Arenibacter algicola: one gene and its partner. The main gene of each other region encodes a partner of the protein of the gene in region 2 in a complex. Links are inferred from orthologs where the notes say so. Each region holds a gene or a part of one and is shown on either strand. Other genes may lie near its edges. The genes, in order: carB and carA.

Region 1 (13,622 bases), 1.4 Mb from region 2 along the record:
CAAGCAGCTATTGGCCACTATGCCAGACATAAAAGCGGAAGGTTATAAATTGGCCGTAGTTTCAGAAAAAAATGTAGTCCTCGTGGTGGGGTACGATTCCAGAGGGGTACTATATGGGATTGGAAAACTTTTAAGGAAATTGGAATTGTCCCAGGGCCAAATATTGTTACCATCTGATCTGAATATTGCTTCCAGTCCGACATATCCCATACGTGGTCACCAATTGGGTTACCGGCCAAAGACCAATTCCTATGACGCATTTTCTGTGGAGCAATTTGATGATTATATTCGGGATCTGGCAATTTTTGGAGCCAATAGTATTGAAATAATGCCTCCCCGTACCGATGATGATTTCACCAGTGTTCATATGAAGATTCCAGCTATCGAAATGATTGTGGAACAATCCAAAATATGTGATAAATATGGCATGGATGTTTGGATGTGGTATCCCAATTTGGGGTCGGACTATACAAGTCCCGACTCATTGAAGTTGGAAATTGAGGAGCGCCGTAAGGTATTCAAAGCCGTGCCCAGATTGGATGCACTATTTGTCCCAGGTGGAGATCCAGGGGATTTGGAGCCGGATGAATTGTTCAGCTGGTTGGAAAAGGAAGCCAAAGTGCTGCATGAATACCATCCTAACGCCAAAATATGGGTTTCCCCTCAGGTTTTTAGGCCCACAAATGCCTGGTTCGAAACTTTTTATGAACATGTAAACAAAGAGTACCCGTGGTTTGGTGGCATTGTATTTGGACCTTGGATAAAAACGCCGATTAAAGAAATTAGGGAACGCCTTAATCCAGGAATTCCGATACGAAGGTACCCGGATATAACCCATAGTCTTAGCAGCCAATATCCCATTCCACATTGGGATCTGGCCTATGCCATTACCTTGGGGAGGGAGTGTATAAATCCTAGGCCCAATGACCAGAAAATAATTCATAACGCCTTTGACCAATATGCCCAGGGAAGTATAAGTTATTCCGAAGGCACCAATGACGATGTTAATAAAATGATATGGAGCGATCAGGATTGGGATCCAAAAACACCCGTTATGGAAACCTTGCGGGATTATGCTCGCTATTTTATTGGCCCCAATTATAAAGAGACAGTTTCCCATGGATTAATGGCCTTGGAAAAAAACCTTCAAGGTCCATTACTTACCAACGATGGGGTAATTAGAACCTTGCAGCAGTGGCAGAATCTGGAAAAGAATGCGACAAAGGAAGTTTTAGGTAATTACCGTTTTCAAATGGGACTCATAAGAGCCTATTTCGACGCTTATCAATATAGACGATTGATTTATGAGACGGAATTGGAGCAGCAGGCAAGGGAAATATTGTCGACAGCCAAAGTTATAGGTACAATTGATGCTATAGAAAAAGCTATGAAAACCTTATATAAGGCCAAACAGCAACCAATTATGTCCGAATGGAAAAACAGATGTTATGCCTTGGCCAATGATCTGTTTGAAAGTATAGGTGCCCAATTAACCGTGGGAAAACACTTTGCGGCTGCTGGGCGAGGAAATTTTATAGATAATATTGATGTGCCTTTGAATGACGGTATGTGGCTGATAGACCAACTTTCCTTAATCGAAAAAAATGGAGATGAAGCTGATAAATTGAAGGCAATAGCCAATTTATTGGAGCGGAACAACCCGGGTCCCGGTGGATATTATGATAATTTTGGGACACCAGCAAGTTGGAACAGGGTAGTTTCCAATTATAGTTATGAAGAAGATCCAGGTGGATTAAAATCGCCAAGGGTCGGTTTTGGGGTAGGTCTAAGAGGTGAAGAATGGGTACATGAGATAACGGCTGTAGGCTTTGACGGCCATACAACGCCACTATCTTGGATGAACCAAGTTACGGCCTTATATGATGAACCTTTAAAAATGGTGTATCCTGATTTGGATCCCAAAGGCTCCTATTTAATTAGGGTGGGTTATACAGGGCGCTTTCGTTCAAAAATTAGATTAATGGCAGAGAACATTATGATACATGACTTCATTACTACAGGTGACCAACCTATCTACGAGTTTAAGGTTCCTAACAAAACCTTAGAGGACGGTATACTGGAACTGGAATGGAGCTGTGGTCAGGGAGAAAGGGGGTCCCAAGTTTCCGAGATATGGATTATAAACCAAGATGAATTAAATAAAAAGTAGGTCATGGAGGACAAAAAAAAAGATTTAGGCGGCAGAAGAAAGTTTTTGCTTCAATCGGGCTTGGCAGCTGTAGCCATACCATTTACCCAGATTTCCTGTCAAGGTTCAAGTGAAAAGGAAGCAACAGAAGAAAATGGAGATTCTTTCGAATTCGCATTTCTAACGGATATACACATAAAACCGGAAATGAATGCGCCCAAGGGGTTTCAGATGGCCATAGACAAGGTAAATAAATTGAATCCCGATTTTGTAATTACCGGAGGGGATCTCGTATATGACACCATGCGCGGGAATTTTGACCAAAGTGAATCCCTGTTTACTCTTTATAAAGATATGAGCAAGGGCTTTAATATGCCCGTTTATAACTGCATCGGCAATCACGATTTATTTGCCATCTATGAAGAAAGTCCCGAATCTGAAGATCATCCAGATTATAAATACGGTATGTGGGAAAGACATTTTGGGGACACTTACTATTCTTTTGATCATAAAGGGTGGCATTTTATAACTCTCAACTCCTTGGACGTAACCGAAAACAAAAGATATCAGGGTATCTTTCATGAAAAACAGTTGGAATGGTTAAAGGAAGATATTGCAAAGCTGGATAAAAGCACTCCAATTATCATTACCACCCATATTCCCATGATCTGCACCTATTCCCAATTAAACGGTAGCGAAGGTAGTAGAACAGTGAACAATGCTTCGGATGTATTTAAGATCCTTGAAGGGCATAATTTAAAGCTGGTTCTACAGGGACATATACATTGGAAGGAATACGGATTCATCAACGATCGATTTCATTTTTTAACGGGAGGCTCCATTGCAGGCAATGGTTGGAAAGGAAGAAGGCACAATACCAAGGAAGGCTTTGTAAAAATTAAAATAAGTGGAAATGATTTTTCTTGGGAATATGTGGATTATGGTTGGGAAGCCGAAAGACTTAAATTAGCCGAAAACAATATTTAGTATATTAAAATGCTTACTAATTTAGCTGCAATTTGAAGTGAATTATCAAAATGAATATGACATCAAATACCTATTTTACTACTATACTGGAAGAAGTCTATTCGCTCTGTGGCCTAAAGGTATCAAACCATGTACGGGAAAAGGAAAGTAAAGAATATGAAGCTTCTTCATTTCAATTGAATGCCTTATATGTTGTATCAAGAAAGGCTAAAATCACTCCAAAAAAAATTGGACAATTCGTAACCTTATGGAAAAGAAATACGGATGGTGAAACAACGCCATATGAAGAGTCCGATAAGGCAGATTTATTCGTGATAAATGTCCAAGAGGGACCACATTTAGGACAATTCGTATTTCCTAAAGCCACACTAATGGATAAAGGAATAGTTTCCCATAGGAAAAACGAAGGGAAACGAGGTTTTAGGGTTTATCCCCCTTGGTCCCTACCTACCAACAAAACAGCTCAATCTACTCAAAAATGGCAATTGGAATATTTTTTGGAGATTGGACATCACTCAAAAACGGACCTTGCCAAAGCAAAAGCCCTTTATCTACCTAACTAATAATAATTAAGGGGTAAAACGGCTATCTAGCTTCCTTACGCAATACTTCCAATGGTGGACTTTTTATAACACTTCTACTATTCGTTAACCCTATCAGTAAGACCAGTAAAGTAATTCCTGGGAACAGCACTAAAAATGGAAATAACGAAGGTGTAAAAGCCGATTCAAATACGAAGAAAGCTAGTAATTGACTACTTACCAAGGACAGCAAAATTCCGGATGAACCTCCCAAAACACCCAAATAAAGGTACTCCAAGGCCACTATTTTAAGAATTTGATTACTCTTGGCTCCAATAGTCCTTAGTAGCACACTTTCACGTATGCGCTGATATTTACTGGTCCTTACCGCACCCATTAGCACAATTATTCCCGTAAGTATGCTGAAAAATGCCATAAAATTAATAATCCATGAAATTTTGTCCAGCAAGCCCTCAATTACCACCAAGATCTGTCGTATATCCAGTATGGATACATTGGGAAATACCTTTACAAGTTCCTTTTGTAGCTTTGCCGATGCACTTTCATCAGGTACATTAGTTGTGAGCACTGTAAATTGTGGGGCCTCTTCCAAAATACCCAAGGGAAATACAACGGAAAAGTTTAACTGCATCCTGCCCCAATCCACGGTTCTAATGCTGGCTACCACAGTATTCATGATTACCCCCTGTACATTAAAGCTTAGCTTGTCCCCCACTTCCACCTTCGCATCCCTTGCAAAATTATCACTCACGGAAATAGGTATTTTCTCCATGGAAGTTACTTTGTTGACCCATTCCCCAAATTCCAATTTTTCCGAGGAAATAAGGCTATCCCTATAGGTTACCCTGAACTCATGGTTCAATATCCACTGATTAATTGTGGAAGTAGTATCCTTTCTAATTTCGTTCACAGACTTCCCCTCTATGCTATTTACCCTCATGGTAACAATTGGGATATCCGTCAATACGGGATGACCGTCGCGCCTTATGGTATTGGCAACCGCTTCCTTCTGTTCTGTCTGAATATCCAGAAGAATTATATTGGGACTATTGGCATCTGTTCCCATGGAAGATTTGGCCAGTAAGAAGTCTTTGGTAAAATATAGGGTACTGATCAAAAAGGTGCCTATGCCAATTGCCAAGACCAAGGTCAGGGTTTGGTTCTGCGGCCTAAAAAGGTTGGATAAACTGTGACGGGCTGTAAAGCCCCAAGAAGTTGGAAAGTATTTTTTTATAGCCTTCATGGCAAATGCGGACAAACCGGCCATTATGGCAAAGGTTACCACAATGCCTGCAACAAATGACAAGGAATATTTCCAATCCTTTAATAACCAATATGAAAAAAGAAATAAGAAGGTCAGAATAGCCAGGGAGACCAAAATAAGTCCCTTTCTAGACCTTGAACTATCCACTTCCTGTACTCTTAATGCTTGAAGTGGCGAAACGTACAAGGTGCCCATTAAAGGGTAAAGGGCGAAAAGAATGGACATAAAGAGACCCAATAGAAGTCCCATGGCTATTGCCTTCGGCGCCAAGGACAATTGCACATCCACGGGTAGTAGGTCTCCCAGAAGCAAAGGGAATATTTGCTGTAGAATTATACCGAATACGGTACCTATAGCTCCCCCAATCAATCCAAGCACTGCAATTTGTAGTAAATAAATTAAGAAAGTTTGTTTTTTGGTTGCTCCTAAGCATTTTAGAACCGCTACCGATCTCAATTTTTCCTTTATATAAATATTAATGGCGCTTGCAATGCCAATACAGCCCAGAAGGAGGGCAATAAAAGCGACCAGATTAAGAAATTTTCCAAAATTCCCATATCTGCGGCCCAAATTGGCACTCGTAGAGGTGTGGGTATCCAAATCGGCGCCCTCGGCATCCAATATGGGATCCAATTTTTTATCCAGGGCTTCCAGATCTGTATCTGGTTGAAAGAAATAATATTCGTAATCCAGCCTACTACCCTTCTGTATCAGTCCAGTTTCTTTGATAAATCTGTAGGGAATCACCACGGGAGGAGCTACAGAACTGAACAGGCCTGAGCTACCGGGTATCGATTTCAATGACCCGGAAATTGGAAAGGTAACTTCCCCTATTTTAATACTGTCCCCTGCTTGTAGGTTATATTGCAGCATAACCGTAGCATCTACCAAGGCTCCACCATTTTGTTGGTAGTTATCCGCTGCTGATATTGGTACTGTTTCTAGTATACCGTAAAAAGGAAATCCTCCTTCAATCCCACGAACTTGTACCAATTTGGAAGCTCCTGTTTTTATGAAAGCCGCCATGGAAGGAAAATTTATTTCTTTGGCATTGGCCCCCCCAAGGGAATCCAATATTTTTTCTACCCTTTCATTTGGTGGGTTTCTACTATCGATTATAAAATCGGCACCCATTAGGGATTTGGACTGTAAGGAAATATTTTTTTTAAGATTATCGCCAAAAGACTGGATAGAGACTACTGCGGCAATCCCCATAATAATCGAAGCCATAAAAAGAAAAAGTTTCCTTCTACTCGCCTTTCCATCTCGCCATGCCATTTTTAGAAGCCATAGGAACCCGGACTTTGAAGTGCTGTTATATCCGTTCACAATGCTGTTGTTTCTTGGTTGGCAATAATCCTACCACCTTTTAATCTTAATATATGTTTTGTTTTGGCCGCCAATTCCAAATCGTGGGTAACTATAACCAAGGTAGTACCGGCATCCGCATTTAACTGAAAGAGTAGTTGAATCACCTTTTCCCCTGTTTCCGCATCCAAGTTACCGGTAGGCTCATCGGCAAATAATATGGAAGGTTTATTGGAAAATGCCCTGGCCAAGGCAACGCGCTGTTGTTCCCCACCCGAGAGTTGGGATGGGTAATGATGGAATCGATTTTGAAGGCCTACCTTCTCCAGTAGTTCCATCCCATTGTTCATGGCGTTTTTATCTCCTCTTAATTCCAACGGAATGGCCACATTCTCCAAAGCGGTAAGTGTTGGCAGTAACTGAAAATCCTGAAAAACAAATCCTATATTCCTATTGCGCAGTATGGCCCTTTCATCTTCGTTTAAACTCCCTAATTCCGTTCCGCATAAGGTTACCGTACCCGAATCTGGCTGGTCCAGACCCGCACATATACCGAGCAACGTGGTTTTACCGCTTCCGGAAGGGCCTACAATGGAAAAAGTATCCCCTTCCTCCACGTTAAAGGTAATATCTTGCAATACCGTAAGTTTTTTAGAGCCACTAGTATAGATTTTCCCTAAATTGTCTACGTTTAATATCTTTGCCATATAATTTTTATTTCATGATTTTCCCAAGTAGGCAAAATACTGAAATGATTTTGATTTTAATCCTATATCCCATGCGAACCTTGTTAAGATTTTCTTATTTATTAATCATTTTTTTCACTTCTTGCGGAAATATGGCCACCAAGAAGGCCGATGCTGAAGGAAAAAAGGAAAATGCCGTTGAAAGCAAGCTTGAAACCAAGAGTGAAAGCAAGGTAATTTTGTTTTTTGGGAATAGTCTTACTGCGGGTATGGGTTTGGACCCCAATGAAGCGTTTCCCGCTTTGATCCAAGAGAAGGTAGATTCCCTTCAGTTGGCCTATAAAGTAGTGAACGCCGGTTTAAGTGGCGAAACTACGGCCAGTGGCAAAAACAGACTTGGCTGGGTGCTTAATTCAGACATAGACGTTTTTGTATTGGAACTTGGGGCCAATGACGGTTTACGTGGCATATCATTGGAAGAAACCCGTAGGAACTTACAGGAAATTATAGATGTAGTGAAACAAAAAAATCCCAATACGACCATTATTCTGGCCGGAATGCAAATTCCCCCCAATATGGGTCAGGATTATACGAGCGAATTCAGGGATATATTTCCAGATCTTGCCAAAAAGAATAAGATTGGCCTAATTCCATTCCTTTTGGAGGACGTGGCAGGAAATCCAGAACTAAATCAACCCGATGGAATACATCCCACAGCCGAAGGACAGAAGATTATAGCCAATAATATATGGCCTATAATTGCCAAAACCATTACAGAGTGATCTTGTTATAGCGGATTGAAATACATTCTACCTGACCTTTCATTAAAATTTTAGACTACTTATTGAATCTATAGGAAATGAAAAACCATATAGATTTGCTAACTTATTGGAAACCTTGTGGCACAATTTTTGAATATTTTCGCCACATATAATTGCTATTTATTTCCCGTCTATATGAATTTTAGAAATTCCATTCCAATCAAATTACCAGTTTCTTTGAATCTAGGCACTTATCTATCCAGCCCCTTATATGATATAGGGATTGATGCGTACAATCAATTACCTTCCCAAAAACATGTATTGGAACCAATTTTGTGTTTAACCTTGAATTGGTCTTGAATCAACATCCTGACCTTCTTGATAATATAAACCTAAATCCTATATATTAATTTAAAGTCCATTATGATAAAAAACAAAATTGCACTTTTAATCACATTTGTATTTGGAGTACTTACCATAGTTAGCGCCCAGAAAAGTGAAACCTTATTGGAAAAGAAATCCGTTCCAATTTTTGAGAACGGTGAAGCCCAGGTCGTACCTGGGTTTAGTGACGAATCTACATGGATAACGCATGACCTTTGGGTTGAAACAGAGTTTGATACCGACGGGGATGGCAAGAAAGACAGAATGCACGTCTCGGTCACTAGACCTGGCCAAACTGAAACAGAAGGACTTAAATTACCGGTTATTTACATTAGTAGTCCTTATTTTGCCGGTGTGGCCTCCAATTTGAATGAGATGTTTTGGGATGTACGCCATGAATTAGGGGAAAGTCCTAAAGAGCGTTTGCACCCCGAGGTAGTCAGGACTGGTGAAAGACCCTATATTTCCAACTCACATATTCAGACCTGGGTACCCCGTGGTTATATTGTGGTACACTCCTCCTCCCCTGGCACAGGCCTATCCCAAGGTTCTCCTACCGTAGGTGGGGACAATGAGTCCTTGGCCCCAAAAGCGGTTATAGATTGGTTATGTGGTAGGACAAAGGGGTATTCGGAGCCATATGGTAAAGAAAAAGTAAAGGCCTATTGGTCTACAGGCAAAGTGGGTATGACCGGGACTTCCTATAATGGTACAATACCTTTGGCGGCCGCCACCACGGGAGTTAAGGGATTGGAGGCTATAATCCCCATCGCTCCCAATACTTCCTATTATCACTACTATAGGTCCAATGGCCTTGTACGCTCTCCAGGAGGGTATTTAGGGGAAGATATAGATGTACTTTACGACTTTATACATAGCGGGGACGAGACTAAACGAGCTCATAATAATAAGGTTGTTAGAGATACCGAAATGAAAAACGGTATGGATAGGATTACTGGTGATTACAACGATTTCTGGGCCGGCCGTGATTATTTAAACGAAATGGCCCCCATGAAGGCTGCTTTATTGATGGCACACGGATTTAATGATTGGAACGTAATGCCAGAGCATAGCTATAGGATTTATAAGGCTGCCAAGGACAAAGGCTTGCCTACCCAAATATATTATCACCAGAACGGACATGGAGGAGAACCTCCGCTAGCAATGATGAACAGGTGGTTCACCCGATATCTACATGGTATTGAAAAGGGTGTGGAAGAAGATGCCAAGGCCTGGATTGTTCGAGAGAATGATGACAAACTAAATCCAACACCTTATAAAGATTATCCAAATCCCGAAGCAGCAGATGTAACTTTATATCTGGAAGGAGGCGCACCGGAGAAAGGTGGATTAAGTACTGAAAAGATGCCCGCTCAAGGGGTGGAAACCCTTGTCGATAATTTTTCCTTTTCAGGAGAAACTTTGGCCAAGGCAGAGAACACCAATCATCGCCTGCTTTATGTTACACCGACCCTTACCAAGGATATTCACCTATCAGGTACCTCCAAAATCAGTATTGCTGTAGCGAGCAACAAGGCTGCAGCCAATTTATCGGTTTGGTTGGTTTCATTGCCTTGGAATGATGGTAAGAATGTAAAAATAACAGATAATATTATAACCCGTGGTTGGGCAGACCCTCAAAACTATAGTTCCATTACCCACAGTGAGCCTTTGGTTCCTGGAAAGTTCTACAATCTAACTTTCGATTTGATGCCGGACGATCAGATTATACCCAAAGGCCAACAAATTGCACTTATGATTTTCTCAAGTGATCGGGAATTCACGCTTTTGCCCGATCCTGGAACAGAATTATCGGTTGATCTGGATGTAACTACTTTAACCTTACCCGTTGTTGGAGGTGTGGAATCCTTTAAAAGAGCTACTGAATAAATAATGATGTAACGTGAATTCGATATATTTATATTAAAATCAGTTGTTTATATAATACTGGTCCGGTCGAGCGGAGTCGAGACCTCATTTTAAAAGCGTTACAGTTCAATAACCTCTCGCTTCCGCCTGTCTGCAGCCGGGCAGGCCTGTCTGACGACAAGGCAGGCTCAAGGAGCCTGTAACATTTTTTTAATTTACACGTAATCAATGTCTTGCTCGTATTTTTATGTCGAACTCACGTTCCGTAGGATAGGTTATCTGGACGCAGGGCGTTTGCCCAATTTGGTTTTGGGGGGCATAACAGAATGTTTAACAGGACCTTTGTCTATCATAAAAGAACTCCTTTTTCTAACCTAATAGAAAAAGGAGTTCTTTATTTATTTGAAAGTGAATATCTTCCAATTTCCATATATCATGGAACTACTTGCTCAAGTACATCTTACGCCTAGAATACAGGTTGTAGAATTCGTCGTCCTTAAGACTGTCTATAAACAAAATGCTCTCCCCGGTACTCTTCATTTCAGGTCCTAAATTCTTATTTACGTTAGGGAATTTATTAAAGGAAAATACCGGTTGCTTTATGGCATAGCCCTCCAATTGCGGATTAAAATTAAAGTCCTTTACCTTTTTCTCTCCCAACATTACCTTGGTTGCATAGTTTACATATGGCTCCTTGTAAGCCTTTGCAATAAAGGGTACCGTTCTGGACGCCCTAGGGTTGGCCTCTATGATGTATACAATATCATCCTTTATGGCGAACTGAATATTTATAAGTCCCACAGTATTAAGGGCCAAGGCAATTTTCTTGGTATGGTCCTTTATTTGCTGCATGACAAATTCGCCCAAATTAAAGGGGGGTAAGGTAGCGTTGGAATCCCCGGAGTGAATTCCACATGGCTCTATATGCTCCATAATTCCGATGATGTAAACATCTTCCCCATCACAAATGGCATCTGCCTCTGCCTCAATGGCGCCATCCAAATAATGGTCCAATAACAATTTGTTATTAGGTATTTTTCTCAGAAGATCTACCACATGTTCCTCCAGTTCTTCCTTGTTGATGACAATCTTCATTCCCTGTCCACCCAAAACGTAAGATGGTCTAACCAGTAGTGGAAAGTCCAATTCGTCTGAAAGAGCCAAGGCTTCATCGGCCGTTTCGGCCACACCAAACTGAGGGAATGGAATATTGTTCTCGGCCAATAAATTGGAAAAACTTCCTCTATCCTCCGCCAGATCCAATGCTTTGAAACTGGTCCCAATTATTTTGATACCGTATTTATCCAGTTTCTCTGCCAACTTAAGGGCTGTTTGGCCTCCAAGTTGAACAATAACGCCCTCTGGTTTTTCATGTCTAATTATATCGTAGATATGTTCCCAGAATACAGGCTCAAAATAAAGTTTATCTGAAATATCGAAATCCGTGGAAACCGTTTCGGGATTACAGTTTATCATGATGGTCTCGTAACCACATTCCGATGCGGCCAATACGCCATGTACACAGCAGTAATCAAACTCTATACCCTGTCCAATTCGGTTGGGTCCTGAACCTAGGACTACAATTTTTTTCTTGTCGGTTACAATACTGTCGTTCTCTACATATTTCTTCCCGTCCGGAGTTTCTATTTCCGCCTCAAAAGTAGAATAATAGTAAGGGGTCATAGCCTTGAACTCGGCGGCACAGGTATCGACCAGTTTGTAAATCCTATTAATGTTGAGGGCAACACGTTTATTATAAACTTCACTCTCATAACAATCCAGCATATGGGCAATCTGCCTGTCGGCAAATCCTTTTTGCTTGGCTTCCAAAAGTAGGTCCTTGGAAAGTGTTTCCACGTTGAAGTTGGAAATTTCTTTTTCCAGTTGGTACAGCTCTTCGTATTGCTTTAAAAACCACATGTCTATTTTAGTGATTTCATGGATCCTACTCAACGGAATCCCTAATTGAATAGCATCATAAATCACAAAAACACGGTCCCAACTAGGGATGGTGAGTTTGCTTATAATTTCATCATAATTGGTATATCCCTTACCGTCAGCTCCAAGTCCGTTCCTCTTAATTTCCAAAGACTGGGTGGCCTTGTGCAGGGCCTCTTGAAAAGAACGGCCAATACCCATAACCTCTCCTACCGATTTCATCTGGAGTCCCAAAGTTCTATCCGAGCCCTCAAATTTATCAAAATTCCATCGTGGTATCTTTACGATTACATAATCCAAGGTAGGTTCAAATAAGGCGGAGGTAGATTTTGTAATCTGATTGCTCAACTCATTTAAATTATACCCTATAGCCAGTTTCGCGGCTATCTTGGCAATAGGATACCCAGTAGCTTTTGATGCCAATGCTGAGGATCTGGAAACCCTAGGATTGATCTCGATGGCAATAATGTCTTCCTTTTCATCAGGGCTAACGGCAAACTGAACATTACATCCACCTGCGAAATCCCCGATACTGCGCATCATATGAATTGCCATATCACGCATTCTCTGGAAGGTTGTGTCAGACAGTGTCATAGCCGGGGCTACCGTAATGGAATCTCCGGTATGGATACCCATGGGATCCATATTTTCAATGGTACAGATAATAACTACATTATCATTTTTATCCCTAAGTAACTCCAGTTCATATTCTTTCCACCCCATTAAGGCTTTGTCGATCATTACCTCGTGAATTGGGGAAACTTCCAATCCAAGACTAAGAAGTTCGTCGAAATCCTCTGGTTTGTAGACTATGGAAGCTCCTGCACCCCCAAGGGTATAGGAAGCCCTGATTACCAATGGAAATCCAAATTCTTGGGCAATTTCCTTTCCTTTTAGAAAGGAAGTAGCGGTTGCCTGGGGTGCCATGCCAATACCAATTTTGAGCATTAGCTCACGGAATTTCTCCCTGTCTTCCGTAATATTGATGGCGTCTATATCTACACCTATGATCTTTACTCCGTAATCTTCCCAAATTCCTTTAGTGTCCGCTTCTATACAAAGATTCAATGCTGTTTGACCACCCATAGTAGGTAAGACCGCATCTATATTGGGATGTTTTTCCAAAATCTCCCTAATGGATTTTGTGGTCAATGGTTTCAAGTATACATGATCGGCCATGGTTGGGTCCGTCATGATAGTTGCTGGGTTACTGTTAATGAGGATTGTTTCTATACCATCTTCTCTTAAAGATCTCAATGCCTGTGTACCTGAATAATCAAATTCACACGCTTGACCAATAACGATGGGTCCAGAACCAATAATTAAAATAGTGTTTAAATCTTTTCTTTTGGGCATTTTACTAGTTATTTATATATATGAAAAAGGGAATTGGACAAAAAAAAGGTGCTACTTCGGAAAAAGTAACACCTTGTTATTTTAAAAAAACAATTCTATCATTATTTTTTGTGCTTCAGCTCCGAGGATACAGATAATTTTTTCCTTCCTTTAGCTCTTCTTCTAGCAAGAACTTTCCTACCATTGGCAGTAGCCATACGTTCCCTAAAACCATGTTTGTTTTTTCTCTTTCTTTTTGATGGTTGAAATGTTCTTTTGCTCATCGTAGCGTATTTTTATAGTATGCTTAAATTTCTTTTTGACAATCTTTAATTTTGCTTCATCGACAGCAAAATCCGGCTGCAAATATACAAAGAGTTTTTGCATTGGCAAATCTAA
Region 2 (9,483 bases):
ATATTCTTAAGATATTGGGCAATTTTTTAGCCGCCACACTACATTATATCCTAGACTTCATTCCTTTAAGCCTGGCTTATGGGAGTTATGACCCGGGGATAACTTTTCTAACCGATTGGACTTTCTACTATTGGGCCTTTTGGTTGGCATGGGCTCCCTTTACAGGGATTTTTATTGCAAGGATTTCCAAAGGGCGTAGCCTAAGGCAGTTGTTATTGGGAGTACTGATCATCCCCAGTTTGGGCACTTTTTTTTGGTTTTCAGTTTTTGGCACCTCGGCCTTCCAACTTATTGAGGGATGGGGAAGCTATAACAACGAGTTTAATGGAGTGTTTTCTTCAATTTTTGTATTCTTTGAAAACTACCCCTTCTCTACATTCCTAAATATAACTACCATACTACTACTGATCGGTTTTTTGGTAACCTCTGTGGACTCGGCTGTTTTTGTGCTGAGTATGTTTTCGGACAGGGGTAAAAAAGACCCTAGCAAAAAGCACCGCTTAATTTGGTCATTGTTTATCTTTTTGGCCACGATTGCCCTAATTCTATTGGGCAATGCCAAACCAGAGGTAGATATATTGGTTGCCGCCCAAAAGCTACTGATTATCACATCATTGCCATTTGCCTTTTTTATGGTATTTATGGCCATGGTATTTCTTAAAGAACTATTGAACGTGAGTTCGACATAAAAATATTATCAATACATTGATTTAATGTAAGTTATAATAAATGCTACGGTCCCCTCGAGCGGAGTCGAGAGGTTATTTTACTGTAATGTATTTACAATGAGGTCTCGACTCCGCTCGACCGGACAGATGTCATATAAACAACTGATTTTAAATAAAATACATATCGAACTCACGTTATTGAGGTACCGTAAGGATCATCCTTTGATCAACAAAAAATAAAAACTTTTAAATTTATTGATTTTTAGGTAGAAACACCTCCGCCATCATGCAACGTGCACTTCCACCTCCACAGGTTTCAATGGTATCCAAAGTACTATGGATAATGGCACAATGCTTTTCTATAGATTGAATCTGTTGCGGTTTTAGACTATTGTATGCCGCCGTGCTCATTACCAAATATCGTTTTTCTCCCATTCCCAAGACTTGTAACATATTCCCTGCAAAATGGTGCATTTGCTTTTCAGTAATAGCTATAATCTCTTTACCATCCTGTTTTATATGGTTCACGACATTCTTTTTTTCCTTTTTATCGTCGATGGAATCCAGACAGATAACGGCAAAAGTTTCGGCCAAGCACATCATCACATTGGTATGATAAATAGGTTTTCGGGTGCCTGCCACAGATTGATTGGCCGTGAATACGATAGGGGTATATTCAAAATCCTCACAAAACTCTATAAATAAATCCTCGTCCGCCCTGTCCGAAAGTGCACAATAGGCCTTGTCATTTACCCTATCCAACACAACGCTACCGGTGCCTTCCAAAAAATAACCCTCTTCCTCTGCCGAGGTATAATCCATTACATTTTCTATAATAAAGCCCCTCTGCTCCAGTAAGGCAAGAATATCTTCCCGTCGTTCATTTCTTCTATTCTCTGCAAACATAGGATAAAGTCCCACTGTTCCATCGGCATGGAAGGAAACCCAATTATTGGGAAATATGGAATCTGGGGTATCCAAATCCTTCTTATCATCTACAACTATAACATTTACCCCTTTTTCCCTTAATGCAAGAACAAAAACATCAAACTCCTGCTGTGCCTTTACATTTATTTCCTGATTTTTTAAATCGAGGTCCTCCTGAAAGTAGTTGTTTACTGCGGTTTGCTCGTTCATTCGAAAATTCACAGGGCGCACCATCAAAATGGTATTGGTAATTTGCATTTTATTAGTCACTTTTCAAATTGGGTATTAATAAGCGTTCCCGCTTTAAATTTGTGCAAAATTAGTTTATTTATTCCCAGGTACAGGTCTTATGAAAAAATTAGAAAAATATTAGTCCCTTACCAAGGGCAAGGTGCTACACCTTAAAAGACCTTCCTGTTTAGCTATCTCGGCATAAGCTATTTCCTCGACCGTAAAACCGTGTTCCCGAAACCAGTTGTTCAATCTGGTAAAATTACGTTCGGAGACCACAACATCCGGGGATATGGAAAATACGTTGCTCACCATATTATACATCTCCTCCTTGCTTATCTCAAAAACATTGTCGCTCCCAAAATAATCCAACAGCCATTGATACTCCTCTTCCCTTAGGAATCCATTCTTATGCAAAATGGCTTTATTTGTCCCCACTGGCTGAAAACAACAATCCAAATGCAGGGCATTTTCCCGGGCATTGGTATTCGACTTTCTAAGCTCAAAAGCCTTAACCTTCTTATTGGGGAATTGGCTGGCAATAAAATCTACTGCCTCTTTATTGGTTCGGGCCGTAATATAATCCGCGTAGTCCGCACCCGTATAAGTACCCATAAAAATATATTCTCCCCATGGCATAACATCGCCTCCTTCCACATGAACCTCTTTTGGGGGGTAGATTATCTGATCTTCATCTATTTTATTGAGTACATATTTAATAGCTTGAAATTCCTTTTCCCTATCGGGAAGAATATTCGCTTTCACCAGCTTATTATCTATGACAAAAGCAATATCCCTAGAAAATATTTGATTACAATCCTTTAAGACCCTAGGCCTAAAAACTTGAACATCGTATTTGGCAAATACTTGTGCAAAACCGTCCATTTCCTTTACCATATCCGCCTCTATTGGATAGGTACCGGCCAATATATGTTCCAATGATTTGGGATCATAGGCCTCTTCAGGTTTTGGAATGGGGCCACAGCTCTTGGCAGTTCCAAGAACCACCGATCTTAACCGTGAAGTTTCATCCTGTACATTCAACTTTAGCATGGCTGCTTTTTGGGTAAAGATAGAAATACTTATTATGATAAATAAAAACTGCCCTTCGTATATTTAACACAAAGGGCAGTCACAAATAATTTGTTGCTATCTATTATCTCTTGTCCAAAGGAACAAAGGATCTGCTAGTTTCTCCTATATATACCTGTCTTGGCCTACCGATAGGCTCATTTTTCAATCTCATTTCCCTCCATTGGGCAATCCAGCCCGGTAGGCGCCCCAAAGCAAACATAACGGTAAACATTTCGGTAGGAATACCCAATGCCCTATATATTATTCCTGAGTAAAAATCTACGTTGGGATATAATTTTCTGTCCACAAAATATTTATCCTCCAAGGCCTCCTTGGCCAAGCCCTTGGCTATATCCAAAATTGGATCGTCTATACCAAGATCTCCCAATACTTCCTCAGCAGCTTGCTTAATAATCTTTGCCCTGGGATCAAAATTCTTGTATACCCTATGCCCAAAGCCCATTAAACGAAAAGGATCGCTCTTGTCCTTGGCCTTGGCCATATATTTTTTAGTATCCCCACCATCGGCCTCAATAGCCTCCAGCATTTCCAAAACCGCCTGATTGGCGCCTCCGTGAAGTGGTCCCCAAAGTGCACAGATACCCGCAGAAATAGAAGCAAATAAGCCCGCATGCGAAGATCCTACAATACGAACGGTAGAAGTAGAACAGTTTTGTTCGTGATCTGCATGCAAGATCAATAATTTATCCAAAGCCTCTATGACGATCTTATTCTTTTTGTATTCCTGGTTGGGCTTTTTGAACATCATTTTATGAATATTCTCTACATAACCCAAAGAGTCGTCCCCATAATCCAAGGGTAAACCTTTTTTCTTTCTTAAAGTCCATGCCACCAAAACAGGGAATTTAGCCAATATCCTAACAATGGCCCAATACATTTCCTTTTCTGAGGACACGTTTACTGAAGTTGGATTAAAGGCAATCAGGGCACTGGTTAAACTGGAAAGTACGCCCATTGGATGTGCCGATTTTGGAAAACCGTCCAAGATCTTCTTCATCTCCTCATCTACATGTGACTCAGCTTTTATATCCTGATGGAATTTATCCAATTGCTCTTGATTTGGCAAGGATCCAAAAATCAACAAATAGGCTACTTCCAAGAAATCGGCCTTTTCCGCCAATTCCTCAATAGAATATCCCCGATACCTTAAAACTCCCTTTTCACCATCCAGAAAAGTAATAGCACTCTCGCAGGAGCCCGTATTCTTAAACCCTGGGTCTATTGTTATCATTCCTGAATCGGCCCTCATAGTTTTAATATCTATAGCCAACTCATTTTCGGTACCTTCTATAACTGGGAATTCATATTTCTTTCCCTTGTATTCTAATGTTGCGTTATTCGCCATTTCTTAAATTCCTGATTTATTCGATTGTCCGTAAAAATACTAAAAACACCTAAGGTTAACAATTGAAGATTTTGTTATTTACAGAATAATAATGAAATATTTTAAAAACCTGATATAAATGTAATTCTATTGATTAATGGAATATAGATATTTGTAGTAATCATCTACCGATTTTTCCCAAGTGAACCTCATCTTTTTGGCATTATCCTGAATCTCCTTCCACTTTGGCTGGTCATTTACAAAAACATCCAAAGCCTGGTCTAGTACCAGGATCATATTTTTAATTTTATCATCATAGGTCTTGCCATCAAAACTAAATCCGGTTTTCATATGCTCCACAGTATCCCGTAAGCCTCCCGTATTGTGCACTAGACAGGGGTTGCCGTTACGCATGGACAACATTTGGCTAATGCCACAGGGTTCAAACAAACTGGGCATAAAATACAGGTCGGTCTCCAAATATATGGAATCGATCAAATCCTCCGATTGACCATTGGTGAAAATAAAGTTTTTATGTTCATAGCTCAATTGACGAAATAGTTCCTCATACTCAGGGGCACCAGTACCCAAGAGCATAAAAATTCCATCCACTTTCTTAAGTCGGTTCAATATTTCAACAAATGCTTCAGGGGAACGTTTAAAGAAATAAAACTTTTGTTCCGTTAAACGGGCCACACTTGAAACTATGAACTTGGGCTTCTCGGTAACATACTCCATGACCTTTTCACCGGTATGTGCCAGAAAATCTGCCTTGTATTTCTTGGATTCCTCCTGTAGCCACCTAAATAGCGCCTTAACAATATTCCTGTACAACAATCCCTTTTCGGCCGCGCGAATGTTTTTATAATTTGAACCATTAAGAATCCCGAACAACCTTCCTTGATTGTTCGCCTCCTGTAAATCTTTTTCCAAACCTTCACCTCCAATAAATTCGGGCGGATTGCTCGGCCTAAGCACATCTTCCTTATAGGAAGGGGAAACGGTATGTACGGCATCTGCCAACCGGATGCCAACGGCCATAAGGTTAATACAATCCTGGTACCTGTAGTCCATCAACTTCCTTTCATCTATCGGAACATTCGGAAACCAATTTCCCAGTGAAGAGTAATTATTATAAAACGGACGTATACCTTGAATGGCTAAATTATGAATGGTATATACATAGCGCATTTTCTTTAAAGCCTGATATTCCGGATGATAGGTTTTTAAAAACAAAACCAGGCTGGAATGCCAATCGTGCATATGAACAATATCCAACTCCCCAAAAGCCCCGACCTTGATTGCTTCGGCCACGGCCGTACAAAAAATGGTGAACTTAATATTATCCGTATAAAAAGCTTCTTCCGGATCGTCGTGGTATATATGTCCTATTTCCCCTGCGGTAATTTCAGGATGATGTATTACATAATGATGTAAATTTGCAAACTCCTTTTTAGGAGCTACTTCGTAAAGCTCTGCAACATAGACCATTCCCCGTAGGTTCAGGTTTAGATTGGTAATAAAGGTTCCATTTTGATGTAATCTTGAATAGGAGGGTACAACTACATGTGCCATGTCCCCCCTTTCAGAAATCTGCCGAGGAACATCCCTAACCACATCACCCATACCTCCGGCCTTACATTTTGGAAGACCGTCATTCTCAGCAGCAACAAATAGAAAGTTATTCATTTAATCTAGAATTTGGTTAATTATATTGGTATATTGATAAAAGTAGGATAATATAATTATTTATTTCTGATAAGTAAACAAACCTCCGTGATATTTAAAAAAAAAAGCCATCCTACATAGAATGGCTTTTTTTAAGTACTTAATTTTGTATTATTTAATCTTGAAGGCTTGTACTCCTGGGTAATATGCAGTACTCCCCAATTCTTCCTCTATTCTTAACAATTGGTTATATTTCGCCATCCTATCGGACCTGGAAGCAGAACCGGTTTTAATCTGGCCCGTATTTAAGGCAACTGCCAAATCGGCAATGGTGTTATCCTCAGTTTCTCCGGAACGGTGGGACATAACAGATGTATATCCAGCATTTTTGGCCATATTAACAGCTGCAATGGTTTCCGTTAGAGTTCCTATCTGGTTAACCTTTATCAAGATGGAATTGGCAATACCTTCTTTGATTCCTCTAGACAAACGCTCTACATTGGTAACAAACAAATCATCACCTACCAATTGTACCTTATCCCCAATTTTATCGGTCAAAGCCTTCCAGCCTTTCCAATCGTTCTCGTCCATACCATCCTCAATGGATATAATAGGATACTTGGCACTTAAGTCGGCCAAATATTGAGCCTGTTCCTCAGAAGTTCTAACTACACCCTTATCTCCTTCAAATTTGGTATAATCATATTTTCCATTAACATAAAACTCTGCAGCCGCACAATCCAAGGCTATCATTACATCGTCACCCAATTTGTAACCTGCCTTTTCAACCGCTTTTGCAATGGTATCCAAGGCATCCTCTGTACCGCCTGCAAGATTTGGAGCAAATCCACCTTCATCCCCAACAGCTGTACTTAGACCCCTATCGTGTAAAACTTTCTTAAGGTTATGGAAAATTTCGGTCCCCATTTGCATGGCATGGGAAAAATTATTTGCCTTTACAGGCATCACCATAAATTCCTGAAAAGCAATGGGAGCATCAGAATGCGAACCTCCATTGATAATATTCATCATTGGCACAGGCAGGGTATTGGCACTAACACCACCCACATACCTGAACAAGGACAATCCCAATTCATTGGCAGCTGCCTTGGCAACTGCTAGGGAAACACCTAAAATGGCATTGGCTCCCAATTTTGATTTATTGGGCGTACCATCCAAATCTATCATGGTTTGATCAACCAAATTTTGTTCAAAAACGGACATGCCCAGAATCTCCTCTGCAATAACGGTATTTACGTTGTTGACAGCCTTTCCTACTCCTTTACCCATGAAGGTTTTTCCACCATCACGAAGCTCAACCGCTTCATGCTCACCTGTAGAAGCTCCTGAAGGAACTGCTGCCCTTCCCATTACTCCATTTTCGGTAATTACGTCTACCTCTACTGTTGGATTACCTCTTGAATCCAAAATTTGTCGTGCATGAACACTTAGGATGATACTCATATGTCTATCTTTTATTTTTTAGTTAAATTATTATGCAAATATAGCAAAGGAAGCGCTTTTAACCCCACTATAATTGGCTTTAATGACCCTTTGATAACAATAAAATAAAACTATAACGTTTTAGTTTACCGTGGATTGGATCATTTCGAAAAATTGGTCGAACAGATAATCTGCATCATGCGGCCCTGGACTTGCTTCTGGATGGTACTGAACAGAAAATACGTTCTTATCTTTCATTTTAATTCCCGCAACCGTGTTGTCATTTAGGTGAAGATGGGTAATCTCCAAATTGGGATTGGCCTCGGTCTCTTCCCTATTGATGGCAAATCCGTGATTTTGGGAAGTGATTTCCCCTTTACCAGTAACCAAATTCATTACCGGGTGGTTTATACCCCTATGGCCATTGTGCATTTTATAGGTAGAAACCCCATTGGCCAATGCCAACACCTGATGCCCTAAACATATACCGAACAATGGTTTATCGGATTTTATCATTTCCTTGGCAGATGCAATTGCCTCGTGCAATGGATCCGGATCCCCTGGGCCATTGGAAATAAAATATCCATCAGGGTTCCAAGAGCTCATTTCTTCAAAAGTTGCGTTGTACGGAAATACCTTTATATAGGCACCCCTTTTGGCCAAGTTTCGAAGAATATTTTTCTTGATTCCTATATCCAGGGCAGATACCTTATATTTTGCATCCTTATCTCCGTAATAATAAGCTTCTTTGGTAGAAACTTTGGAAGAAAGCTCCAAACCTTCCATACTGGGCACTTCTGCCAATTTCTTTTTTAATTCCTCAATATTATCCACATCCGTAGATATTACCGCATTCATGGCGCCATTATCCCGAATGTACCCCACCAAAGCCCTGGTATCCACGTCGGAAATAGCCAACAGATTATTTTTATCCAAAAATTCCTGTAAACTTAGGTCGGCATCGGGCCTGGAATAATGGTAACTAAAATTTTTACAAACCAAACCTGATATCTTCACAGAATCAGACTCAACTTCTTCATCATTTGCCCCATAATTCCCTATATGGGCATTTGTGGTTACCATGATCTGTCCAAAGTAGGATGGATCTGTAAATATCTCCTGATAACCGGTCATTCCAGTGTTAAAACAAGCCTCTCCAAAGGCAGTTCCTTCCTTGTTCCCTACAGCCTTACCGTGAAAAATGGTCCCATCGGCAAGCAACAATATTGCTTTTTTTCTTGTTTGATACTTCATTTTTTGGCGTTACAATTTTTCGTTTTGCAAAATAACATAAAAAAAGGATAAGCTTTTAGGCTTATCCTTTTACAATTATTAATATTTAATAACAATTTTACTCTTGAGCATCATCTGCTTTTTTTTCTGCCTTTGGCTCTTCTACTTTTGGTCCTTCAGCCTTTGCACTTTCAGCCTTTGCCGTTTCTTCAACAACAGCTGTAGCATCGTCTGCTTTTTTGCTTCTACCCCTTCTTGTAGTCTTTTGCTTTTTAGGCTTGCCGGCATTGTAGATTTCATTAAAATCTACTAGCTCTATCATTGCCATGTCAGCATTATCCCCAAGACGATTACCCAATTTGATAATTCTTGTATATCCTCCTGGTCTGTCGGCTACCTTTTCGGCAACACTACTGAAAAGCTCGGTAACCGCATACTTGTCGCGAAGGCTTTTAAATACAATACGTCTGTTGTGAGTACCCTTCTCAACTGTTTGATTATTCTCAGTTTTTGATTTGGTAATCAATGGCTCTACAAACTGCTTTAAAGCTTTTGCCTTTGCAACAGTTGTATTAATTCTCTTGTGCTCTATTAATGAACAGGCCATGTTTGCCAACATAGATTTTCTATGGGCTGCCTTTCTTCCTAAATGATTAACTTTCTTACCGTGTCTCATTGTTCTTTTCTATAGTCTTTCTAAGTCTTGGTATTCCCAATTCCCTTGAAAGTTCAATTAATCTTTATCCAATTTATATTTTGACAAATCCATTCCAAAGCTCAAACCTTTGTTGATAACCAATTCTTCCAATTCGGTCAAGGATTTTTTACCAAAGTTTCTAAACTTCATCAAATCGTTCTTGTTAAAAGAAACCAGATCTCCAAGTGTATCAACTT

What was found.
Region 1: the proteins of carA (region 2) and carB are in contact, whole or in part, in a solved structure (PDB 1KEE), measured with the Escherichia coli proteins. The link is inferred for Arenibacter algicola from one-to-one orthologs.

The regions. Positions count from the first base shown.
Region 1 is NZ_JPOO01000003.1:242,012-255,633, reverse strand. What follows is about bases 10,192-13,622. They hold carB (carbamoyl-phosphate synthase large subunit), read right to left. Parts: upstream 13,245-13,622; coding sequence 10,392-13,244; downstream 10,192-10,391. Other genes in these bases: rpmH (50S ribosomal protein L34), read right to left, coding at 13,346-13,507. Outside these bases: U735_RS0111260 (alpha-glucuronidase family glycosyl hydrolase), read left to right, coding at 1-2,170; U735_RS0111255 (metallophosphoesterase family protein), read left to right, coding at 2,174-3,136; U735_RS0111250 (MepB family protein), read left to right, coding at 3,193-3,699; U735_RS0111245 (ABC transporter permease), read right to left, coding at 3,722-6,220; U735_RS0111240 (ABC transporter ATP-binding protein), read right to left, coding at 6,268-6,957; U735_RS0111235 (arylesterase), read left to right, coding at 7,002-7,718; U735_RS0111225 (Xaa-Pro dipeptidyl-peptidase), read left to right, coding at 8,121-9,971. UniProt on the Escherichia coli protein: Large subunit of the glutamine-dependent carbamoyl phosphate synthetase (CPSase).
Region 2 is NZ_JPOO01000003.1:1,654,997-1,664,479, forward strand. Bases 6,555-9,483 are described here. They hold carA (glutamine-hydrolyzing carbamoyl-phosphate synthase small subunit), read right to left. Parts: upstream 8,611-9,483; coding sequence 7,498-8,610; downstream 6,555-7,497. Other genes in these bases: eno (phosphopyruvate hydratase), read right to left, coding at 6,555-7,377; rplQ (50S ribosomal protein L17), read right to left, coding at 8,708-9,265; U735_RS0117635 (DNA-directed RNA polymerase subunit alpha), read right to left, coding at 9,323-9,483. In the rest of the region: U735_RS0117595 (BCCT family transporter), read left to right, coding at 1-689; citrulline utilization hydrolase CtlX, read right to left, coding at 921-1,853; U735_RS0117605 (dimethylarginine dimethylaminohydrolase family protein), read right to left, coding at 1,965-2,879; U735_RS0117610 (citrate synthase), read right to left, coding at 2,983-4,266; U735_RS0117615 (glycogen synthase), read right to left, coding at 4,393-5,934; more of eno, read right to left, coding at 6,085-6,554. UniProt on the Escherichia coli protein: Small subunit of the glutamine-dependent carbamoyl phosphate synthetase (CPSase).